4 regions of the Streptomyces sp. NPDC025273 genome follow, and region 4 is predicted to be linked to each of the others. Evidence: riboswitches for the same ligand, from Rfam matches in the RefSeq annotation. Region 4 holds a riboswitch; each other region holds the start of a gene.
What was found. Region 4 has a riboswitch for cobalamin ahead of AB0F38_RS03135 (prenyltransferase/squalene oxidase repeat-containing protein). Riboswitches for the same ligand answer to the same signal wherever they lie in the genome.

Region 1 (4,731 bases), on a different contig from region 4:
CCTTTCGCGTTCGCCCACGTGCCCGGGACTCATCCGACGCCGGGGACACGGACGGCCGCGCCCGGGAGGAAGCGCACCGAGGGCCGTCCGTCCGGCCCGTCCGGCGTCACCACGGCCCGTACCCGGTAGACCTCCGCGATGAGTTCCTCGGTGATCACCTCCGAGGGCGTTCCGGCGGCCACCGCGCGGCCTTCCCGCATGACCGTGACCCGGTCGCAGAACATGGCCGCCATGTTGAGGTCGTGCAGCGCGATCACCGCGGTGACGGGCAGCGCGGCGACCAGGGACAGCAGCTCCAGCTGGTGCTGGATGTCCAGATGGTTCGTCGGCTCGTCCAGCAGGAGTTCGCGCGGCCGCTGGGCGAGGGCGCGGGCGATCTGGACGCGCTGGCGCTCGCCCCCGGACAGGGTGTGCCAGGACTGCCCGGCCCGGTCGGCCAGTCCGGTGCGCTCCAGCGCCTCGCGCACGGCGGCCTCGTCCTCGGGACCGGGTGCGGACCAGGCCCGCCGGTGGGGGATGCGGCCGAGACGTATGACGTCCAGCACGCTCAGTTCGACCTGGGTGACGGCGTGCTGGTCGACCACGGCCACGCGCCGGGCGACCGTGCGGCGGCCGGTGTCCGCGAGTGTGCGGCCGTCGAGGGTGACGACGCCCGCGCCCGGGGTGAGGACCCCGGCCATCACCCGCAGCAGGGTGGACTTGCCCGAGCCGTTCGGACCGAGGAGCCCGACCGTGGCACCGGGCGGCGGCGCGATGCTCACGCCGTCGAGGACGATCCGCCCGCCCGCCTCCCGGGTCACCCGCTCGGCCCGCAGACCGGTGTCCGTCATGTGCTCCTCCGCGTGCGGTACAGGACCAGGACGAAGGCGGGCACCCCGATCAGGGCGGTGAACACGCCGACCGGCACCTCCTGCGGGTCGAGAACGGTCCGGGCCAGGGTGTCGACCCAGACCAGGAACACCGCCCCGGCCAGCATGGTGACCGGGAGCAGCCGCCGGTGTCCCGAGCCGGTCAGCGCACGGGCGGCGTGCGGCAGGACGAGGCCGACGAAACCGATGGCGCCGGCCGAGCTGACGAGCGCCGCGGTCAGCAGCGCGGTCGTGCAGAGCAGCACGATCCGGGTGCGGGCGACATGGATGCCGAGGGCCGCCGCCGCGTCCTGGCCGAACGCGAACGCGTCGAGCGTACGGGCGTGTCCGAGGCAGATCAGCAGCGTCACGGCGAGCACCGCGGAGCACATCCACACATCGGTCCAGCCGACCCCGCTCAGGGAGCCCAGCAGCCAGAACAGCACGCCCCTGGTCTGTTCGGCGTCGGCGGCGGTCATCACGACGAAGGAGGTGAGCGCGGAGAACAGCTGCATGGCCGCGACGCCGGACAGGACGACCCGGTCGGTCGATCCGCCGAGCGTGTGGCTGAGCAGCAGCACGAGGGCGAACGAGCACAGCGCACCGACGAAGGCCCCGGTGGAGATCGACACCGCTCCCCCGCCGACCCCGAGGACGACGACCACGACCGCCCCGGTGGACGCCCCGGAGGACACTCCGAGGACGAACGGGTCGGCGAGCGGGTTGCGCAGCAGGGACTGCATCACGGTGCCGCACACCGCGAGTCCCGCCCCGCACACCGCGGCGAGCAGGGTGCGGGGCATACGCAGGTTCCAGATGATGCCGTCCCGGATCGGGGTGAGCCGGGTGTCGCCCAGGCCGAGGTGGGAGGCCACCGCGGACCAGACGTCGGGGACGGAGATGCGGGCGGGCCCGATCGTGACGGCGACCGCGACGGACAGGAGCAGGAGGGCGACGCCTCCGCTCCACAGGAGGCCGTCACGCAGGACGCGCGCACCGGCCGCGGGCGTCCTCACCGGGCCTGCGTCCACGGCCGGTTCGGTGACGGCCGCTCCGCGCGTGACCGTCACCCCGCGAGCCCGAACGAGCGCAGCCCTGCGGCGACGCGCTCCACGCCCTCGACGGTGCGGATGGTCGGGTTCATCGCCTGGCCGCTGAGGAGGACGTAGCGCTTGTGCCGGACCGCGTCCATGTTCTTCGTGGCGGGGTTGGTCTCCAGGAACTCGATCTTCTTCCCGGCGCTCTCGGCGGTCTGCGACCTGCGGGTCAGGTCACCGATGACGAGGACGTCGGGGTTGCGGTCGGCGACGGTCTCCCAGTTGATCTGAGGCCATTCCTCGTGGGTGTCGTCGAAGACGTTCTTCGCACCGACTTCCTCGGTGATGATGCCGGGCGCTCCGCAGCAGCCGGCCAGGTAGGGGGCCTCGGCGTTCGCGAACCAGTAGAGCAGGGTGGTGTCGGAGGCGTCGATGTCCGCGGTCGCCGTACCGATCCGCTTCCGGAGATCGGCGACGAGCGCGTCGCCCCGCTCCTGTACGCCGAACACCTGCGCCAGGTCGTGGACTTCGGCGTACACACTGTCCATGGTCAGGGATTTCGTGCGGGAGCCGTCGCCGCTGCCGGTGTTGTCCTTGGCCGTGCAGTCGGTGGGCGAGAGATAGGTCGGCACACCGAGCTTCTCGAACTGCTCGCGGGGCGCGACCCCGCCCTTGCCGAGCGTCGATTCGAACGAGGCGCTGACGAAGTCGGGTTCCTTGTCGAGGACCTTCTCCGACGAGGGCCGGTTCTCCGCGATGCGGGGTACCGCGGCGTCGGCCTTCTCCAGGCCCTTCATCACCGGGTCGGTCCAGGTCGCGGTACCCACGAGCCGGTCGGCGAGGCCCAGGGCGAACAGGATCTCCGTCGATCCCTGGTTCAGGGACACCGCGCGGCGCGGCGCGGCCTCGACCGTCACCGTGCGTCCGCAGTTCTCCAGCGTCACCGGGTATCCGGCGCCGCCGTCCTTCGCGGCCCCGCCGGAGGGGCTTCCGCTGCCGCCGCAGGCGCTCAGCAGGACAAGTCCCGCGGTGAGCATGGCGGTTCGGTGTACGGCACTGGGTATGGACGGCACGAGTTCCCTCTGCGTCTCTGGGCTCTTGCGCGAAGCCCGGTACGGAGTACCGCTCCCGGTACGGGAACGGGGTGCCAGCAGGTCTTCGGACTCGGGTTCGTCCGGACGGGACGCCTTCCCGGAGCACCCGAGGGTGTCCCAGTGGCCGTGGCCCCGCCCGTCCCCCTCACCGCTGCGCGTCAGCTCCGGATTCTCACCGGATTCCCTGACTCCACGTGGAGTGCGACTGGCGTCTGCAAGCTATCACGCGGCGGCACGGCCGCCTGCGTAGCGGTGGCCGGTGCGCAGGGGGGCGCCGGTGCTCCGGGAGGCGTGCGCGCACGTACGCTGCCGCACACCCCTCGCGCCTCCCCGCACACCGGCCGCCCGTCATGCCGTCAGGGCGTGCGGCGAACCGATTCGCCGCAGACGGCACGGGGTTTCGCACGGCCGCGGGCGAGCAGGGAGGACGTGCCCCAGTACGCCAGCAGCACGGCCCGCAGGCCGAGGATCTCCATCGTCTCGCGCACCCCCCGGCGGCCCGGGGCTGCGGTGCCGGCCCGCCGGCGAGCTGCCTGTGCGGCGCTCATGCCGGGCCCGCCGCCCCGGCGTGCCAGGGCCCCTCGGGGTCGTCGTACGCGTCGGCGTAGCCGGGTCCCGCGATCGGCCAGTCGGCGAGCAGCTCGGCGGGCAGCGCGAAGGAGTCGGCCAGTTCGCGGGCGTGCGCGGCGACGGCCGTGATGAGTTCCTCGGTGGCTCCCGGCAGCTCGTCGACCTGATCGGCGCTCAGGAGACCGGCGGCCAGCAGGTCGCCGCTGTTGCGGGCCACCCATTCGAGGGCGAACAGCCGCTCCAGCTCCGCCAGCCGCTCCCGGGCCGCCCCTCCGGGCAGCGCGGCCCGGGCCTGTGCGAAGGCCTCGGCTGCCTGCCGGTAGGCGTGGGCCTCGACTCCGCGCAGCGCGGGCCCGGAACCCGCGTTCCACCGGGCGAGCCTGTCGTCGTGGGATGCCGACAGCACCCGCTCCCTGGCCCGGCTGAACCAGATGTCCTCGACGGCCGCGAGGAGCCTGCCGAGGAAGTGTGGATCGGCCAGTTGACCGGGGGTGCGGTCGAGCGGGGTGTCCCCACCGCCGGGGCCGGCCGCGAGGAGCAGATCAGCGGCAGCCCTGCTGTACAGCGCGACGTTGTCGCCCTCCGCGGTGATGGCCCCTTCCACGCCGGTGACCAGTTCGGTCATGCCGTTGTTCTCCAGCAGGGCCTGTGCGCCGCAGCGTTCACGGCACTGGACGATGACGGCGCGTGCCCGCCAGGTGATCCATGCCTTCGCCACCGCGACGAGCCGCTCCGCCTCCGCCCGGTCCTCCTCGGTGCAGACCTCCCACCGGTCCAGCGCACGGCGGTGCAGCAGGCTCATGGCGAACACCGTCGCCATGGCCGAGGCGAGCGGCCCGTGATGGGTCCGGTGGGCGTTGACGGGGACCGCGCGGGTGCCCCTGGCACCGGAGATCATCCGGTGCCCGCCGTAGCGGACGGCGACCGCGAGTGTGGCCCGGGCGGAGCCGGCCGCGCAGGCGCTCATGGAGATCCGGCCGGGGACGACCCGGCCGATGGAGGTCAGGAAGCGGCGCCGGCGGCAGGCCCGCGTACTGTGGAAGTCCCCCTCCCCGCCGCCTCCCTCCTCCGCTCCCAGCAACGCGTCCCGCCCCACGAACAGTTGCTCGAACGAGGTCAGGCAGTGGTCCACGGGACTGCCCATCCTGGCGGGAAGGCGCCGTACGCGTACGCCGGGAAGAG
Region 2 (4,731 bases), on a different contig from region 4:
ATGTCCACCACGCGGTCGAGGAAGGTCACGGCGGTACGGACGGTGGCGTCCAGCCGCTCCCAGTCCATTTCCCCGCCGGTGACGAACGCGCCGAGGTTGACGGAACCCAGGTTGCAGACGGCCGTCTCGCCGTCGTCGGTGACCTCGAGGATCTCGGTGCAGAGATTCGACGAGTGCACGACCCGGCCCGGCTCCGCGGTCTGGTTCGCCGTGCGGTTGGAGGCGTCCTTGAACGTCATCCAGCCCTGCCCGGTCTGTGCGAGCGTCCGCATCATGCGGCCGTACAGGTCACGCGCGGGCATCGTTTTGCGGGCCAGGCCCGCGGCCTCCGCCTCGCGGTAGGCGGCGTCGAAGGCGTCACCCCACAGGTCGACCAGCCCGGGCACGTCGGCGGGCGAGAACAGCGACCACTCGGTGTCGGCGTCGACGCGGCGCATGAACTCGTCCGGGATCCAGTGCGCCAGGTTGAGGTTGTGCGTACGCCGCTGGTCCTCACCGGTGTTGTCGCGCAGCTCCAGGAACTCCTCGATGTCCGCGTGCCAGGTCTCCAGGTAGACGGCGGCGGCGCCCTTGCGCCGGCCGCCCTGGTTGACCGCGGCGACCGAGGCGTCGAGCGTCTTCAGGAACGGCACGATGCCGTTGGAGTGCCCGTTGGTGCCACGGATCAGCGAACCGCGCGCGCGGATGCGGGAGTACGAGAGGCCGATGCCGCCCGCGTGCTTGGAGAGGCGTGCCACCTGGTGGTAGCGGTCGTAGATCGAGTCGAGCTCGTCCAGCGGCGAGTCCAGCAGGTAGCAGGAGGACATCTGCGGGTGCCGGGTACCGGAGTTGAAGAGGGTGGGGGAGGAAGGGAGGTAGTCGAGCCGGCTCATCAGGCCGTACAACGCGGCCACTTCGTCCAGCGCGTGCCCGGAGGTGTCCTCGGCGAGCCCGGCGGCGACCCGCAGCATGAAGTGCTGCGGGGTCTCGATGACCTGGCGGGTGAGCGGGTGGCGCAGCAGATAGCGGCTGTACAGCGTCCGCAGGCCGAAGTAGCCGAAGCGGTCGTCGGCACGGTCGGCGAGCGCCTGCTCGACCAGCGCGTCGAGCGCCGCCGCGTGCAGCGTGACGAACTCGGCCGTGCGGTCGGCGATCAGGCCCTCGCGGTGACCGGTGGCGACCGAGGCGGAGAAGGAGACCGCGCCCTGGCCGGCCGCCTCGTCCCCGATCGAGCAGGTGAGGAGCCGGGCGGCGAGCCGGGAGTAGGCGGGGTCCTCGGAGATGAGTCCCGCGGCGGCCTCGGTGGCCAGCGTGCGCAGCTCCGCCTCGTCCGACCGGGCGCTGCGGCCGCGCAGCGCGGCGGCGGCGACCCGTCCGGGGTCGGTGTCGGGCAGATCGGCGGTGAGGTCGGTCAGGGTCCGCAGCAGTGCGGTCCCGGGCCCGTCGGGCGTGGACTCGGCTGAATCTACCGCTGAAACCGGATCGGCTGGCGCGATGGTCACGGGGGCTATCCCTCGCTCGGCTCGGGGCCGGCGGGAGCGGGGAAGCCGGGCAGGGCGGTGCCCGGGTGGGGGCAGCACGGCGCACGGCGTCCACCGGCCCTCCGCGAGGCCCGGACGTATGGCCTCCGGCTCGGTCGAGCCGGACGCGCTGTCGGCAGGTCTTCGGACTTCCGGGTGCGCAAAAGCGCACCGGTCATACCGTTGCGGGACAGTTCCGGATTCACACCGGATTCCCCTGCGGCGACAGCGAGCATGAGCATACATGTGGGGGCCGCCCTGCGAGACGGCCCCCACATGTTGTGTCGAACTGCGTCTGAGGTCCGGGCGAAACCGTCAGGAACGGGAAGGCGGTCGTGGCTTTTGGTCCCGCTCCGTGGCCCTGCGAGGCCTGGCGCCCCGGTGGATCCGGTACGGCGTGCCCGCCCCTGCCGTGCCCCTCGTGCTCCTCCACGACCGGGGGCGACCCCCCGTCACGGCCGCCCGGAACGCGACGGGCCGCCGCGCCCCGTGCGGGATGCGGCGGCCCGGACCGGAACCGTGTGCCGGGCGGGGTCAGTGGCCGCCCGGGGCGCCCACCGTGGCCGGCGGGAGCTTCTCCTGGACGCCGGGGTCGCCCACGTCCGCGGTGTAGTCGGACGGGGAGGTCTCGTCGACGCCCGCCGGGGCCTTCAGCGCGTTGAGGACGAAGGTGAGAACGACCACCACCACGACGTTCAGGACGAACGCGGTGAGACCGATGTAGCCGATCTCCCCGATGCCGGGGATCTCCTTCGAGGATCCGCCGAAGTGCTTCTGGGTGGGGCTCGCGACGCCGTACGCGGCCACCGTGCCGTACAGCATGCCGACCGCCCAGCCCGCGATCAGGGCCCAGCGGTGGAACCACCGGGTGAACAGGCCCCCGACCAGGGCCGGCATCGTCTGCAGGATCCAGATCCCGCCGAGCAGCTGGAAGTTGATCGCGACCGTCTTGTCCATGGTCAGGACGAAGGCGAGCGCTCCGACCTTGACCAGGAGGGAGACCATCTTGGAGACCTTGGTCTCCTGCGCGGGGGTGGCGCCGGGCCTGATGAAGTCCTTGTAGATGTTTCGGGTGAAGAGGTTCGCCGCCGCGATCGACATGATCGCGGCGGGCACCAGGGCGCCGATTCCGATGGCGGCGAAGGCCACACCGGCGAACCAGTCGGGGAACATGTTCTCGAACAGCTGCGGAATGGCCAACTGGCCGTTGTCCACCTTCACCCCGGCGGCGATCGCCATGAACCCGAGGAGGGCCAGCAGGCCCAGCATCAGTGAGTACAGCGGCAGGATCGTGGTGTTGCGCCGGATCACCTCACGGCTGCGGCTGGAGAGCGTCGCCGTGATCGAGTGCGGGTACATGAAGAGCGCCAGCGCCGAGCCCAGTGCCAGCGTGGCGTATCCCCAATGGCCCATGTCGCCGGGTACGAGCGCTCCGCGGGGTTTGCCCGTCGCCTCGTTCGTCTGCGCGAACGCCTCGCCCGCCTTGGCGAAGATGTCGTCGAATCCGCCGAGCTTGATCGGGATGTAGATGATCGCCACCGCGATGACCAGATAGATCAGACCGTCCTTGACGAACGCGATCAGCGCGGGTGCGCGCAGCCCCGACGAATACGTGTACGCGGCGAGTACGGCGAACGCGATCAGCAGCGGCAGGTCCTTGACGAACCAGTGCGTGGTCTCGCCGCCGCCGACGCCCATGACGTCCAGCACGGCCTGGATGCCGACGAGCTGGAGCGCGATGTACGGCATCGTGGCGAGGATGCCGGTGAGGGCCACCGCCAGCGAGAGCCCCTTCGAGCCGAAGCGGCCGCGGACGAAGTCCGAGGTGGTGACGTACCCGTGCTTGTGCGAGACGGACCAGAGCCGCGGCAGGAAGGTGAAGATCAGCGGGTAGACGAGAATCGTGTACGGGACGGCGAAGAAGCCGGCCGCGCCCGCCGCGTAGATCGCCGCGGGGACCGCGACGAAGGTGTACGCCGTGTACAGGTCGCCGCCGAGCAGGAACCAGGTGACCCAGGTGCCGAACGACCGTCCGCCCAGGCCCCATTCATCCAGGCTGGCCTCGTTCTCGGCCTTGCGCCAGCGCGCGGCCATGAACCCGATGACCGTGACGGCCAGGAAGAAGAAGATGAACACGGCGAGTGCGACGCCGTTCACGCCGTCCTTCATGCTGACGCACCCCCCTTGCGGGCGCGCTGGTCACGCTGCCACAGCTTGTAAGCGATCATGGTGAGTGCGGTCGAGACGATCACCCAGAGCATTTGGTACCAGTAGAAGAACGGGATGCCGACGAAAGTCGGTTCCACCTTTGCGTACGAGCTCACCCAGAGCATCGCGACGAACGGCGCGATCAGGCAGAGTGCGATGACCACCCTCGCCGGTGTCACTGTCGGTGGTTTCACTTCGGTATCTTCTGACATGTGGCGACTCCGTCCCCTCGCTGATCACCTGGTGTAATGCGCAGGAAATCTAGGCGAGAGTTCCGGCCACCGTCACCCCCCGTCCGCATTGCGGTCCTGCAACGGTCCTGTGTTCGCCCGAAATGACTGATCCCCCTGCAATTGCAAGGGGATGGGTCATACGTGAGGGTCAGTCGGCCGGCCGTTTCAGGCGGGCCACGAACTTGTACCGGTCGCCCCGGTACACCGAGCGCACCCATTCCACCGGCTCTCCGTGGCCGTCGATCGAGTGCCGGGACAGCATGAGCATCGGCAGGCCCACGTCCGTACCGAGCAGTCCTGCCTCGCGCGGGGTGGCCAGCGAGGTCTCGATGGTCTCCTCGGCCTCCGCGAGGCGGACGTCGTAGACCTCGGCGAGCGCGGTGTAGAGCGAGGTGTACTTCACGAGCGAACGGCGCAGCGCGGGAAAGCGCTTGGCCGACAGGTGCGTGGTCTCGATGGCCATGGGCTCACCGCTGGCGAGCCTGAGCCGCTCGATCCGCAGCACCCGCCCGCCGGCCGTGATGTCCAGCAGCCCGGCGAGCGTGTCGTCCGCCGTGACGTAACCGATGTCCAGCAGCTGAGATGCCGGCTCCAGCCCTTGGGCGCGCATGTCCTCGGTGTACGAGGTGAGCTGCAGGGCCTGCGAGACCTTCGGCTTGGCGACGAAGGTGCCCTTGCCCTGGATGCGCTCCAGCCGGCCCTCGACGACCAGCTCCTGGAGTGCCTGGCGCACGGTGGTGCGCGAGGTGTCGAACTCGGCGGCCAGGGTCCGCTCGGGCGGCACCGGGGTG
Region 3 (4,731 bases), on a different contig from region 4:
GGCCGACCGGACCGTTCCCCCTGGGCTGTTGCGGTGACGTGACCGAAGTCTCCCCAATGGGGCATATGCGGCAGTCCATCTGGACGCCGAGCCCGCGGGAGCCCGGCACCCGCCGCGCCGCACGGGTCCCGGCGACCGTTCGCGCACACAAGCGGAATGTCCGCATGCGCTTGGGGTCACCACACCGCCCTGCTCAGTTCACCTTCCGTTCACCCAGGTTGCTTACGTTCCTACAGCCACTGACGTCGAACGATTGCCTGGGTAAATGGAACACATCACGCTGCTGCTTGCGATTGTGGTCGTGACAGCTCTCGTGTTCGATTTCACGAACGGTTTCCACGACACCGCCAACGCGATGGCGACCACCATCTCGACCGGCGCTCTCAAGCCCAAGACAGCGGTGGCCATGTCCGCCGTTCTCAACCTCGTCGGCGCGTTCCTGTCGGTGGAGGTCGCCAAGACGATCTCCGGCGGGATCATCAATGAGAACGGCCTCAGAACCGAGGTCATCTTCGCGGCGCTCGTCGGCGCCATCCTGTGGAATCTCCTGACCTGGCTGGTGGGCCTGCCCTCCAGCTCCTCCCACGCACTCTTCGGCGGCCTCATCGGCGCCGCGGTGATGTCGGCCGGCTGGTCCTCCATCAACGGCGGCACCGTCGTCACCAAGGTCCTGCTGCCCGCGATCGCCGCCCCGCTCGTCGCCGGTCTGGCCGCTCTGCTGGCCACGAAGCTGACGTACCGCCTCAACCGGAAGATCACCGACGAGGCCCAGCTGAAGTCGACGGCCAAGGGCTACCGGGCCGGCCAGATCGCCTCGGCCGGTCTCGTCTCCCTCGCCCACGGCACCAACGACGCCCAGAAGACGATGGGCATCATCACCCTGGCCCTGGTCACCGGCGGCGTCCTCGCCCCCGGCTCCAACCCGCCCGTCTGGGTCATCGCCTCCGCCGGTATCGCCATCGCGCTGGGCACCTACCTCGGCGGCTGGCGCATCATCCGCACCATGGGCAGCGGCCTCACCGACCTCAGGCCGCCGCAGGGCTTCGCCGCCCAGACCAGTGCGGCCACGGTCATCCTGGCCTCCTCGCACCTCGGTTTCTCCCTCTCCACCACCCAGTCCTGCTCCGGTGCCGTGATGGGCGCCGGCCTGGGACGCAAGGGCGGCGTGGTCCGCTGGTCCACCGCCACCCGCATGTTCGTCGCCTGGGGCCTGACCCTGCCGGCCGCCGGTCTGGTCGGCGCGGGCGCCGAGTTCCTCACCCAGCAGGGCCCCTGGGGCGTCGGCGTGGTCGCCGTGCTCCTCGTCACGGGCTCCGCCGCCATCTGGATGCTGTCGCGCCGCAAGCCGGTCGACCACACCAACGTCAACGCGACGGACGCCGAGCCCGCGGGTGTCGTCACCACCGCCATCGCGGCCGTCAGTCCGCCGCCCGTCGGCTCCGGCGTCCCGGACCTCAAGACCACCATTCCGGCCCCGGCCCCGACGGCCGGGACCCCGGCCGACCCGGCCCGACCGGCCACGGTGTAAGGACAGATCCGCATGAACATCGACTGGGCAGCTCTCGCTTCCGTCTTCGGCGTCAGCCTCGTGGTCACCGTCGCACTGGTCGGCCTCTTCACCCTCGGCATCATCGGTCTCGCCAAGCAGGCGCCGACGGCGCAGGGCGGCGGCTCCTCCGTACTGGCGCGCTCCGGCGCGTACGCCTGCTTCGCCCTGTGCGCGGCAGCGGTGACGTACGGGATCTATCTGATCGTCGTCTGACCACCGCACGTGGTCGCACTGGGCCGGACACACACCTGTGTGTCCGGCCCGATGTGCGTCTGCGCACACTGCAGCCTCGCAGGTCAACGGCAGGTTGACGGGCGTTCGCGAGGCGTGGTGGACTGCCGGAGCCGTTTACGGCGACAGGAGAGGAAGCCGGTGCGAATCCGGCGCGGTCCCGCCACTGTCACCGGGGAACAGCCCCTCATGGAGGTCTCGGTCCGCCACCGCGGACCCGAACGCCGGGGTGCTGCGGATCCGGGAGCCAGGAGACTCTCGTCGCCGGTCACGTCGAACCAGGGCGCGGACCCTGAGTGAGGACATCTGCCATGCCTGGCTGCCGAGCGTCTGTCCCTGTGCCACCCGTGGCGAAGGTCCTTCGAGGCGCGACGGCCGGCTGAGCCGTGCGAGCCGACCGCATCTTCGCGTACGGCGCCGCCGCCGGTCTGATCGGTGATCTGCTCCTCGGGGATCCCCGGCGCGGACACCCCGTCGCCGCCTTCGGGCGGGTCGCGGCAGGCGTCGAGAGCCTGCTGTGGCGCGATCACCGCGGCCGGGGCGCCCTGCACGCGCTGGTCTGCGCCGGAGGCGCCGCGGGCGCCGCCGCCCTGGCCGCCCGCGCCGTACGGGACCGTCCCGCCGCGGCCGTGGCCCTGACCGCCGCCGCCACGTGGTCCGTCGTCGGCGGTACGTCGCTGGGCCGCGAGGCCCGTGCCATCGGCGGCGCTCTCGCCGCCGGTGACATCGAGACGGCCCGGCAGCGGCTGCCGCACCTGTGCGGCCGGGACCCGCACTCCCTGGACGGGCAGCAGATCGCCCGTGCGGTGGTCGAGTCCGTCGCCGAGAACACCTCCGACGCCGTCGTGGGGGCTCTGGTGTGGGGTGCCCTGGGGGGCGTACCCGGCCTGGTCGGGTTCCGGGCCGTCAACACCCTGGACGCCATGGTCGGCCACAGGTCGCCGCGCCACCGGCGCTACGGCTGGGCCTCGGCCCGGCTCGACGACCTCGCCGGCTGGCCCGGCGCGCGCCTCACGGCCGCGCTCGCGGTGGCCGCCGGGGGGAGCCCACGCGCGGCCGCACGAGCCTGGCGCGCCGACGCGGGAAAGCATCCGAGCCCCAACGCGGGTCCGGTCGAGGCCTCGTTCGCGGGGGCACTCGGCGTACGGCTCGGCGGGACCCTGGCGTACGGCGGGCGGATCGAGCACCGGCCCGTGCTCAACGGGGGCACCGGCCGGGACGTGCGGGTCACGGACATCGAACGCGCGGTGCGGCTGTCGCGCCGCGTGAGTGTGCTGGCCCTCGGCGTGTGTGTGGCCGGGCGGCTGGCCGCGGGACGGAGGGGTCGGGCATGAGCGGGGAACCGGGCGGCGGGCTGTTGGTCGCGGGGACCACCTCGGACGCGGGCAAGAGCGTCGTCACGGCGGGGATCTGCCGGTGGCTGGTGCGCCGGGGGGTGAAGGTCGCGCCGTTCAAGGCGCAGAACATGTCGCTGAACTCGTTCGTCACCCGTGAGGGTGCCGAGATCGGCCGCGCCCAGGCGATGCAGGCGCAGGCCGCCCGGGTGGAGCCGACCGCGCTGATGAATCCGGTGCTGCTCAAGCCCGGGGGCGACCGTTCCAGTCAGGTGGTCCTGATGGGGAAGCCGGTCGGCGAGATGAGTGCGCGCGGATATCACGGGGGGCGGCAGGAGGCGCTGTTCGGGACGGTCGTGGACTGTCTGGAGCAGCTCCGGGGCACGTATGACGCCGTGATCTGCGAGGGGGCGGGCAGTCCGGCCGAGATCAATCTGCGGCGTACGGACATCGTGAACATGGGTGTCGCGCGGGCCGCGCGCTTCCCGGTGCTGGTCGTCGGGGACATCGACCGGGGCGGTGTGTTCGCTTCGTTCTTCGGCACGACGGCTCTGCTGGCCGCCGAGGACCAGGCGCTGGTCGCGGGGTACCTCGTGAACAAGTTCCGGGGTGACGTGTCGCTGCTGGAGCCCGGCCTGGACATGTTGTACGAGCTCACGGGGCGCCGGACGTACGGGGTGCTGCCGTTCGCCCATGGTCTGGGCATCGACGAGGAGGACGGGCTGCGGGTGTCGATGCGCGGCGCCGTCCGGGAGTCGGTCGTCGCCCCTGCGCACGGGGAGGACGTCCTGCGGGTCGCGGTGTGTGCCGTGCCGCTGATGTCGAACTTCACCGATGTGGACGCGCTGGCGGCCGAGCCGGGTGTGGTGGTGCGGTTCGTGGACCGCGCCGAGGAGCTGGCGGACGCGGACCTGGTGGTCGTGCCCGGTACCCGCGGCACGGTGAAGGCGCTGGGATGGCTGCGGGAGCGGGGGCTGGCCGACGCGCTGCTGCGGCGGGCCGCCGAGGGGCGCCCGGTGCTGGGCATCTGCGGCGGGTTCCAGGTGCTGGGTGAGTCGATCGAGGACGAGGTGGAGTCGCGGGCGGGTCTGGTCGACGGGCTCGGGCTGCTGCCGGTGCGGGTCCGCTTCGGCCGGGAGAAGGTGCTGGCCCGGCCGGCGGGTTCCGCGCTCGGGGAGCAGGTGGAGGGGTACGAGATCCATCACGGGGTCGCCGAGGTGCGCGGCGGTGAGCCGTTCCTGGACGGGTGCCGGGTGGGCGCGGTGTGGGGGACGCACTGGCACGGGTCGCTGGAGAGCGACGCGTTCCGGCGGCGGTTCCTCGAAGAGGTGGCGCGGGCGGCGGGGCGGCGGTTCGTGGCGGCCCCGGACACGAGTTTCTCCGCGCTGCGGGAGGAGCAGCTGGACCGGCTGGGGGATCTGATCGAGGAGCACGCGGACACGGACGCGTTGTGGCGGCTGATCGAGACGGGGGCGCCGACGGGGTTGCCGTTCGTACCGCCGGGGGCGCCTGCGGCGGGACCGGTGGTGGGGGCGTCCCCCGACCGGGGCTCCGCCCCGGACGGGCTTGATTTCGTGCCCCGGGCCCCGGACGGACCGGACGTCGCGGAGCGGACGC
Region 4 (4,731 bases):
CGAAGTGCGCGAGCGGGTCCTGACCCACCGTGCCCACCAGATCGGCGAGCTCACGGGGCTTGTGGGTACGGGTGTCCCGGCCGTCCACCGTGACCCGGCCGGTCAGCACACCGCCGGTGAAGTGCGGTACGAGACCGGAGACGGCACCCAGCAAAGTCGACTTGCCGACCCCGGACGGGCCGACGAGCAGCACGAGCTCCCCCTCGGGGACCGTGAGATCGACCCCCGAGAGCGTGGGACGGTCCGTTCCCTCGTACCGCACCGAAACCTGCTCGAACCGGATCACGCCTGCTCCTCGGAGTCCTTGGGGGAGGCCGGCGGCGGGACGGGCGCCACGGCGGCGGGCAGCAGCCCGATCAGCACCGCGGCGGCGGGCCACAGCGGCAGTACGGGGGCGGTCAGCGGTACGACACCGGGGCGCAGCGCCGCCGGGCCGACGGCGGCCGCCCAGATCATCGCCCCGGCCACGGCCGCGCCGGAACCCGCGACCAGCCAGGCACGCGCGCCCCACCGGTCCGGCCGGTAGCGGGTGCGGACCGTACGGCGGCCGCCCAGCCGGAGCCCCGCCAGGGCGGCGACCAGCCCGGCCAGCAGCAGCGGCAGCCCGTACACGGCGCCCTCGGCGGCCAGCAGCCCGTACGTGCCCGCGCACACGCCCAGCAGCCCGCCGAGCGTCAGCGCGTTCGTGGTGCGGCGGACGGCGGCCGGGACCTGGGCCGTGCGCCCGTACCCCCGCGCGTCCATCGACGCCGCCACCGCCACCGAACGCTCCAGGGCGCCCTCCAGCACCGGCAGCCCGATCTGGAGCACCGCCCCGATCCCGCCGGTCGGGCGGCCGCGCAGCCGGCGGGCGGTCCGCAGCCGCACCACGTCCGCGACCAGATTCGGCGCGAACGTCATCGCGACGACCACGGCCACCCCCGCCTCGTACAGCGCTCCCGGCAGCGACTTCAGCAGCCGGGCCGGGCTGGCGAGCGAGTTCGCCGCACCGACGCAGATCAGCAGGGCCGCCAGCTTCGCCCCCTCGTACAGGGCGAAGACCACCTGCTCGGCGGTGACCCGGCCGCCGATCCTGACGCCCTGCGCCCAGTCGGGCAACGGCAGTTCGGGGAGCGTGAACAGGAGGTGCGTACCCGGGACCGGCGAGCCGAGGAGGACGGAGAAGACCAGCCGCGCACCGACCACGAACAGCCCCAGCTTGATGAACGCCCCGTACGAACGGGCCCACGGTGCGTCCGTGCGGCGGGCCGCCACCACATAGCCCGCCACGCCCACCAGCAGGCCGAGCAGCAGCGGATTGGTCGTACGGGAGGCGGCCGCGGCGAGGCCGAGCGCCCACAGCCACCAGGCCCCGGCCGGCAGCGCGTTGCTGCGGGTCGCCTCGGGTGCGCGCAGGGCACGGTGGAGCCGGGCCGCGCCGGTGGAGCGGGTCATCGGCGGCGACGGGCCTGCAGCACTGCGGCGACACCGAGCAGGAGCACCGCACCGATCCCGGTGAGCACACCGGCCGACGGACCGCCGCCGGCGGAGCCGCCGTCCGCGGCGTCCGAGGCGTCCGAGGCGGACGAGCCGCCGGAGCCGGACTCCGGGGCACCGGAGTCCCCGTCGACCTGCTCACCGCAGCCGGACCCGGGATAGCCCGAGATCGCGCAGAGCATCGCCGAACCGTCGTACCGCAGCGGCTTCGCCACCGAGGCGAGCGCCTCCGCGGTGCTCGCGTCCGGGGCCACCCGCGCACAGGCGGTGCGCGGCGTGGGCGGCGTCTCGCCGTCCGGGGCGTCCGCCGCCGTGCCCGCGTCGATGACCAGCGCGATCCGCTTGAGGCCGTCCTTCGCCGGGGTGCCCGCGCAGATCGCCCCGAAGTCCGGGGCCCGGCGCGGCTGCGCCGAGTCCTGGGAGTCCTCGCTCACCGCGAAGCGGAAGCCCTGCACCGCGCCATCGTCGGGTCGCACCAGGGAGGGGCCCTGTGTGGCGTACGTCCAGCTCTTCCCGCCGTCGCCCTCCCAGAACGACCAGTAGCGGTACCCGGCCGCCTGCGCGCTCCCCGCGCCCGCCACGGTCAGCAGAGCGCCGATGAGCAGGAGCAGCGCCGCGGTGCCCGACGGGCGCCTCACAGCTGCTGGTTCTTCCGGCGTCCGCTGAGCAGGAAGCCGATGCCCGCGCCGAAGGCGAGTCCGATGCCGATGAGCCACCAGACGCCGAGCCCGCCGTCGTCGCTGCTCGTGTCCTTCGGCTCCCGCGCGGTCGCGGTCGGCGAGGGCACGGCGGTGGCGGCGGGCGCGGGGCCCGTCGCGTTGAGCTGCCTGACGAGGTCGACGCCGCCGAAGTCGCGGGCGTCGGTCCCGGTCGCGTGCGCGGCGAGCACCAGCTGGGCGATGGCGGCGGGGCCGCCCTCCTCGGCCCAGTCCTGAGCGTTCTTCTCCAGGTACGCGACCGCTCCGGCCGCCTTGTCCTTGTGGCCGGACGCCGCCAGCGCGACCACGGCGTCGGCGGTGTTGCCGAAGTCGGGCTGCGGTTCGGTGTCCTCGGCGCCCGGCATCGGCGGCAGCTCCAGATGACCGGAGCCGGCCAGGGCGCCCGCGAGGTGGTAGGCGCCGTTCTGCGCGGACTGCTCCGGGGTCAGGTCCGTGCCCTCGGCGCAGGAGGGCGCCTTCACCGCGTTGGAGGTGCCGGCCGCCATGCCCTTGCCCATCGCGCCGAGCACCGCTGCCGCCGTGGCGTCCGCGTTGGCCGTGAGCGTGCCGTCCTTGTCCGGCTGGTAGGCGAACGCCCCGCCGTCCTTGCCCCCGCACGGCAGGGCGAACGACTGCAGCGCCGTGTACGGCGTGCCGCCGCCCTCCCTGGTGACCGCGGCCAGCGGTACGCCCGCCCGGGCCAGCGCGCCGATCACGACGGCGGTGGAGTTGGCGTCGCTCGGGCTGCCCGGGTTGTAGCCCCAGCCGCCGTCCTCGTTCTGTACGGACTTCAGCCAGGCGACGCCCTTGTCCACGACCTCGCGGTGCACGGCCAGCTCGACCATGGCCTGGACCGCCGCCGCGGTCGCGTTGGTGTCCGCCACCGTCGTGTCGTCGCAGGGCGCGGAGGCGTCACGGTACGAGGTGAATGACCCGTCGGCGCACTGCTGGCCGACGAGCCAGTCCACCGACTGCGTGGCGGGCGTGACGAGCTCGATCTTCTGGGCCAGGAAGGCCACCGACTGGCGCCACACACCGTCGTACGTCGGGTCCTTCGTGCCGTACAGACCGGGCGGCAGCTCCGCGGACGCGGAGGGGGACGGGCTCGGGGCGGCGACCGCCGCGGGGGCGGCCCCGGCACAGAGCACGGCGGTGATCGCGAGCGCTGCCGCGCGGCGGCGTACGGTCATGACGGGCTGGGCCTCTCCTGCGAGGACCGGGCTCGGGCGCACGGACGCGCCGGGCTCCGGCCCCGTATGCCTCGACGGTGCCGGCCACCGGGGTTCCGGTGGCACGAGCCGGTCACACTCACGCACGGGGCATTCCGGCTGACCGCCGCTGCGGGCGGATGACGGTTGCGGGTCAGCGCCGGATTCGCACCGGCTTCCCCCCGTACGGGCATGATGACGACCCGCTCACTGTACCGGGGCGCTCCGCGGCCTCCCCGGGCGCACGGCCACCGCAGCCGGCCGCGCTCCGGGAGAAGGGCTTCACAGCAGGTCAAGGCCCGTGCGAAACTCCGGCGGGGATCAGCAGGCGGGAGACCGCCGGAACGACCGGGGCGGGAAGCACCAGTGGGTACGAGAAGAACGGTGGCCGTGGCCGCCGCGGTGAGCGCGTTCATGACGGTGACCGCGGGCTGCGGCCTCGTGGGCGAGGACGGGACCGCGCCCGAACCGTCACCCGAGCCCACCGTGCCGTTCACCAGGGAGACAGTGGCCGGCGAGACGGCCGCCGCCGCCGGGACCGCGGGACTCCCCGCCGGTGACACCTCCACGGCCGCCCTGCCCGCGGGCGACTGGCACACGTGCGTCGCGCCCTGGACGGGCGACGTGCCGGCCGCGGGCGCGGCCGGGGCCTTCGAGGCGGCCGTGCGGCAGCTGCGCCAGCAGGAATGGGAGATCGTCTCCAGCCACGCCGAGCAGGACGTCACCTTCCGCACCCTCGCCAAGCGGGGCTGGAAGGTGTACGCCCGGCACTACGCGGCGGAGGGCTCCGGCACCGGGCAGATCGTGTCGCTCACCGCGGTCGAGGACGGCTGCGAACTGCCGAAGGAGATCAGGGCCGACTACGAGGACCCGGCCTGACAGCCGGAGTCGGCGATCACGAAGTGGCCCGCCGGTGACTCCTTGAGCGTATGGGTCACGAACACGTTGTACAGGCCCATGTTCTGCCCGGAGCCCTTCGCGTAGACGTATCCGCCCGAGGTGTGCGCCCGTCCCGCCGTCACGTGCGCGTAGTTCGTCGCCGTGAAGCACCGGACGGGTTCCGTACCGCCCGAGGTGGTCGCCGTCACGGAGGACGACACGGCCCCCACCGTGCCCGAGGAGTCGGCCGCCGCCACCGTCCAGCGGTACGGGACCCCGGCGCTCAGCCCGGTGTCCGTGACGGAGAGCGAGGCCGTCGAGGCCACCTGGACGCCGTCGCGGTACACCCGGTACGAGGCGGCTCCCCCGACCGCGTTCCACGCCAGCGACGCCGTGCTGTCCGTGACCCCGGTGACCGTCAGACCGGCCGGGGCCGGCAGCCCGTCGCCCGGCGTGTCCCGGTCCAGACC

Region 1: another riboswitch for cobalamin. It lies ahead of AB0F38_RS07665 (ABC transporter substrate-binding protein); the one in region 4 lies ahead of AB0F38_RS03135 (prenyltransferase/squalene oxidase repeat-containing protein).
Region 2: another riboswitch for cobalamin. It lies ahead of AB0F38_RS05605 (ribonucleoside-diphosphate reductase subunit alpha); the one in region 4 lies ahead of AB0F38_RS03135 (prenyltransferase/squalene oxidase repeat-containing protein).
Region 3: another riboswitch for cobalamin. It lies ahead of AB0F38_RS26210 (cobalamin biosynthesis protein); the one in region 4 lies ahead of AB0F38_RS03135 (prenyltransferase/squalene oxidase repeat-containing protein).

The regions. Positions count from the first base shown of each region.
Region 1 is NZ_JBEZYP010000003.1:107,245-111,975, forward strand. Features, by position in the region: gene AB0F38_RS07655 (ABC transporter ATP-binding protein) at 30-830, opposite strand; gene AB0F38_RS07660 (iron chelate uptake ABC transporter family permease subunit) at 827-1,864, opposite strand; gene AB0F38_RS07665 (ABC transporter substrate-binding protein) at 1,915-2,922, opposite strand; cobalamin riboswitch at 3,017-3,204, opposite strand; gene AB0F38_RS07670 (hypothetical protein) at 3,336-3,527, opposite strand; gene AB0F38_RS07675 (acyl-CoA dehydrogenase) at 3,524-4,731, opposite strand, start outside.
Region 2 is NZ_JBEZYP010000002.1:133,575-138,305, forward strand. Features, by position in the region: gene AB0F38_RS05605 (ribonucleoside-diphosphate reductase subunit alpha) at 1-1,481, opposite strand, end outside; cobalamin riboswitch at 1,617-1,748, opposite strand; gene mctP (monocarboxylate uptake permease MctP) at 2,034-3,668, opposite strand; gene AB0F38_RS05615 (DUF3311 domain-containing protein) at 3,665-3,919, opposite strand; gene AB0F38_RS05620 (GntR family transcriptional regulator) at 4,089-4,731, opposite strand, start outside.
Region 3 is NZ_JBEZYP010000019.1:53,490-58,220, forward strand. Features, by position in the region: gene AB0F38_RS26200 (inorganic phosphate transporter) at 266-1,528, shown strand; gene AB0F38_RS26205 (hypothetical protein) at 1,541-1,762, shown strand; cobalamin riboswitch at 1,911-2,038, shown strand; gene AB0F38_RS26210 (cobalamin biosynthesis protein) at 2,167-3,114, shown strand; gene AB0F38_RS26215 (cobyric acid synthase) at 3,111-4,731, shown strand, end outside.
Region 4 is NZ_JBEZYP010000001.1:719,166-723,896, forward strand. Features, by position in the region: gene AB0F38_RS03120 (ATP-binding cassette domain-containing protein) at 1-286, opposite strand, end outside; gene AB0F38_RS03125 (energy-coupling factor transporter transmembrane protein EcfT) at 283-1,434, opposite strand; gene AB0F38_RS03130 (SCO2322 family protein) at 1,431-2,114, opposite strand; gene AB0F38_RS03135 (prenyltransferase/squalene oxidase repeat-containing protein) at 2,111-3,364, opposite strand; cobalamin riboswitch at 3,471-3,594, opposite strand; gene AB0F38_RS03140 (hypothetical protein) at 3,749-4,261, shown strand; gene AB0F38_RS03145 (PHB depolymerase family esterase) at 4,243-4,731, opposite strand, start outside.